Regions from separate parts of the Exiguobacterium sp. KKT215 genome, predicted to be linked through region 1. Evidence: predicted binding sites of a transcription regulator. Region 1 holds the regulator's gene; the other holds the start of a gene.
What was found. Region 1 encodes CtsR, which represses protease genes until heat stress. Its sites were predicted from a motif close to ATGGTCAATAAAGGTCAAACA; they were not measured.

Region 1 (2,200 bases):
TACCACCCTTTGCGTATAGAGTCTCTAACTCGCAGCCGTGATCCGGCTGGAGGACCGTGTCAGGTGGGTAGTTTGACTGGGGCGGTCGCCTCCTAAACAGTAACGGAGGCGCCCAAAGGTTCCCTCAGAATGGTTGGAAATCATTCGAAGAGTGCAAAGGCAGAAGGGAGCTTGACTGCGAGACCTACAAGTCGAGCAGGGACGAAAGTCGGGCTTAGTGATCCGGTGGTTCCGCATGGAAGGGCCATCGCTCAACGGATAAAAGCTACCCTGGGGATAACAGGCTGATCTCCCCCAAGAGTCCACATCGACGGGGAGGTTTGGCACCTCGATGTCGGCTCATCGCATCCTGGGGCTGGAGTAGGTCCCAAGGGTTGGGCTGTTCGCCCATTAAAGCGGTACGCGAGCTGGGTTCAGAACGTCGTGAGACAGTTCGGTCCCTATCCGTCGTGGGCGCAGGAAATTTGAGGAGAGCTGTCCTTAGTACGAGAGGACCGGGATGGACGCACCGCTGGTGTACCAGTTGTTCCGCCAGGAGCATCGCTGGGTAGCTACGTGCGGACGGGATAAGTGCTGAAAGCATCTAAGCATGAAGCCCCCTCCGAGATGAGATTTCCCTTTGAGCAATCAAGAAAGACCCCTCAGAGACGATGAGGTAGATAGGTCATGGGTGGAAGCACGGCGACGTGTGGAGCTGAATGATACTAATCGGTCGAGGCTTTGATCTAGTCTAATGGTTTGTGTGAATTGATGAGTCTTCAGTTTTGAGAGAACAATCTCTCTATGTCTGGTGGCGATAGCGAAGCGGCCACACCCGTTCCCATGCCGAACACGGAAGTTAAGCGCTTCAGCGCCGAAAGTAGTTGGGGGTCTCCCCCTGTGAGGATAGGACGTTGCCAGGCCAACGCGAAAGACGATCGAGCATCCGCTCGGTCGTCTTTTTTCTGTTTAAAGCGGTGTCGCAGTTGCGACATCGCTTTTCGTTTGCCTTTTTTTGAATCAATGATAGAATATAGTCAAAAGTCAAAGATGGTCAGAGGGTGGTGGAGATGAGAAACATATCGGATGTAATCGAACAGTATTTAAAACAAGTGCTGAAGGAGAGCCAGGCCGAAGCAATCGAGATTAAACGGCAAGATATTGCCAAGCGTTTCGAATGTGTTCCGTCTCAAATCAACTACGTCATTAATACGCGCTTTACGGTCGAGAAGGGCTATCTTGTCGAAAGTAAGCGTGGGGGCGGGGGATATATTCGCATTCGCCGCGTAATTTTACATGAAAAGCAAGACGTGTTGGTCAGCTTGATGGATATTTTACAAGACCATCCTCGTCTTTCCGAACAGCTTGTCGAGAACATCTTGATTCGCTTATTTGAAGAAGGGATGTTGAGTGAGCGGGAAGTGCGCTTGTTGTATCATTTATTGTCTGATGAAGCGCTTGGGTTACACGCTGACGATCGTCACTTGATTCGAAGACAACAGTTACTCGCATTAATGAAGTTACTTAGTTACCATTGACCGACGGAGGCATAAAGAGATGTTATGCGAACGATGCAAACGGCGACCTGCCATCAATGAGATCCAAGTAGTCGAGAACGGGATACCGGTGACGAGACGACTATGTCGTCAATGTACAGTTGAACTGATGGCAGGTTACGTACCAGCTGTGAAACGGTGCCCGGGCTGTCAATTGACACAAACTGAATTAGCTCATCTTCGAAAAGCGGGCTGTACCACTTGTTATACCGTCTTTCGCGAAGAATTGATTAAAATCACACGTCAGTATCAACAAGGCCATGATGAACATGTAGGTTCGATGCCAGATGCGTTACGGACTCCCGACGAGCGAATCGAAGAGCGACTTGCAAAGTTAGCAGGGGAGTTGGAACGAGCCGTCGAACAAGAAGATTATGAACGCGCAGCCAGGCTGAAAAAAGAGATCAATCAATTGAAAGGGCGAGGTGAGGCGTGATGGAGTCTTATCTTAAACATCCACTTGGTCCTAAAATGAGAGAGCGAGCCAAGTTAGATGATTTGGTCATCTCGACTCGCATTCGTCTAGCGCGCAATTTAAAAGACACCGTCTTTTCTCCTGTATTATCGGAGGAAGGACAGCAACAACTTTGTGAACGGATTGAAGCGTCACTTGGAGGATTGCAAGGTTTTGAGTATTTGCATATGGGTGCTTATGATCAGGTGAC
Region 2 (2,200 bases), 770 kb from region 1:
GTACTTGCCTTGAATCGCCCGGCCGACGGTCGACTCGTGCTTGCCGATTTGTTCGGCGACTTCTTTTCGCGTCAACGGATGCAAGACGAGCTTCCCGTCCAACCAATCGCGTTGGCGTTCGGCGATGACGGCCCACACCGATTTAAGCGTCGCGTTCCGCATCTCGAGCGTCTCGTGCCACCATTTCGCCTCGCGATCGTCCCCGACCCGAGCCGCATCGAGCGTCGGGCTGAACCATGTCGTCACGAGCTCACCGTCACGACGGACGACTTCAAGTTCCGGGACGACGGGTTCGGTTCCTTCATATAATAATGGCGTCTTCGGGAGTGTCGCCACGATACGCGTCGCCCGTTCGTACTCAGCAACCGAGATGTCGAGTCGTCCCGGGATGTCATCAAGGTTCGCGTCGAGCGCCTCGAACACGTCCAAGACGAGTGGGTCGTCATGTTCAATCGCATGCCGATATTGGCAGTCGCGCTCATTCTTCGCCCCAATCCCTGTCGGTTCTAGAAACAAGAGCGCCTGGCGCGCCGCCTCAATGTCCGCCACATCGACCTCGAAACGATGGGCGAGCACGAAGTCGCTCTCCGGTAGCAGACCACGATGGTCGAGCGCGAGGACGAGCCGTTTCTGGAGCGCGCGCTGGGCCTCAGTCCCGCTCCCTTCCTCGATTTGCTCGAACAATCGCTCCTCGAACCCACTCGCCGTATCGGCTACCCATTCGACCGCACCGCTCCCCGTGGCGATGCATGGATTGCGTCGAGCCAACCGGCCGAGCTGAAAGGCGATCGCGGTCCGGTCCGCCTCGAGAATCGGCAGCCGCCGAACCATGTCCTGGGTCAGCTGTTGTGTTTGAAGTTGTTGCTGTTCTTGCCGTTGCATCGGTCACACCCCTCTCGCTTCTTATTGTAACGAACAGCGGGAAATCGCGCTCAAAAAAAAGTGAGCCGAACAGGATTGCTTTTTTAAAAAAACAAATGTATAATAAATCGTGTCAGAGAACATGCACCCGTAGCTCAGGGGATAGAGCACTGGTTTCCGGTGCCAGGTGTCGGGAGTTCGAATCTCTCCGGGTGTATCATAGCAAGAGGTCAGGCAACATATGCCTGGCCTCTTTTGTCGTTTTAGAATCGTCAAACCGTGGAATAGGTCAAAAACGATGACTATCGTTTGACCAACATTGACTATAGCGGTATGATATGTTTACAACCTACATAAAGGAGGCAGATTCAATGTTAATTCCAACAGTTATCGAACAAACAGGTCGCGGGGAACGCGCGTACGATATTTACTCACGCTTGCTCAAGGACCGCATCATCTTGCTCGGAAGTGCAATCGACGACAACGTCGCCAACTCGATTGTCGCCCAGCTTCTCTTCCTTGCAGCCGAGGACCCAGATAAGGACATCTCACTTTACATCAACAGCCCGGGTGGTTCGATCACTTCCGGAATGGCGATTTATGACACGATGAACTTCATCAAGCCGAACGTGTCGACGATTTGTATCGGAATGGCCGCATCGATGGGTGCCTTCTTGCTCCAAGCCGGTGAACAAGGCAAACGCTTCGCGCTTCCAAACGCGGAAATCATGATTCACCAACCGCTCGGCGGTACGCAAGGTCAAGCATCGGATATCAAAATCCATGCCGAGCGCATCATCAAGATGCGTGAGAAATTGAACCAAATCATGGCCGACAACACTGGCCAGCCGCTTGAAGTGATCGAGCGCGACACAGAGCGCGACTACTTCATGTCAGCTGAACAAGCGAAAGACTACGGTCTCATCGACAAAGTCATGACGCGTTAATGACGCAACCCCATTCTCCTCGGAGAATGGGGTTTTTGTTTACTCTTTGACCTCGACCCCGAATACATAGCGGCTATCGCCTTGCGGCCAATCCCCGCCCGTCTCGAATACATAAACGCCCGGTTCGTCAGGCACGACGGGTTCAGACCGTACGAGCTCCCCGTCGATGATTTGATGGAACGAGACGTTCGACGGCTCGGCATGGAACTCGACATCAATCTCGGCACCCGGTTCGACGGGCACGAGCTGCAAGTCGTCCGCTTCCGGCAACCCGTGGTCTTCACATACCGCCTCGCCCCCATTGGACCAGCAGAACGTCGACTGCTTCACTTCGGCCGTCACCGACCCGACCCGGACCGTCGGGAGCGGCGGTTTGATCGAGGACTCCGACT

Region 2: a site for CtsR is predicted at 1,168-1,188, ahead of clpP (ATP-dependent Clp endopeptidase proteolytic subunit ClpP). Genes of this name have one in related genera too.

What each region holds. Positions count from the first base shown of each region.
Region 1 is NZ_CM145756.1:92,515-94,714, forward strand. It holds rRNA gene ACZ2GZ_RS00475 (23S ribosomal RNA) at 1-728, shown strand, start outside; rRNA gene rrf (5S ribosomal RNA) at 787-902, shown strand; gene ACZ2GZ_RS00485 (CtsR family transcriptional regulator) at 1,050-1,517, shown strand; gene ACZ2GZ_RS00490 (UvrB/UvrC motif-containing protein) at 1,537-1,971, shown strand; gene ACZ2GZ_RS00495 (protein arginine kinase) at 1,971-2,200, shown strand, end outside.
Region 2 is NZ_CM145756.1:859,229-861,428, reverse strand. It holds gene ACZ2GZ_RS04565 (RNA polymerase factor sigma-54) at 1-882, opposite strand, end outside; tRNA gene ACZ2GZ_RS04560 (tRNA-Arg) at 1,006-1,078, shown strand; gene clpP (ATP-dependent Clp endopeptidase proteolytic subunit ClpP) at 1,233-1,808, shown strand; gene ACZ2GZ_RS04550 (hypothetical protein) at 1,848-2,200, opposite strand, start outside.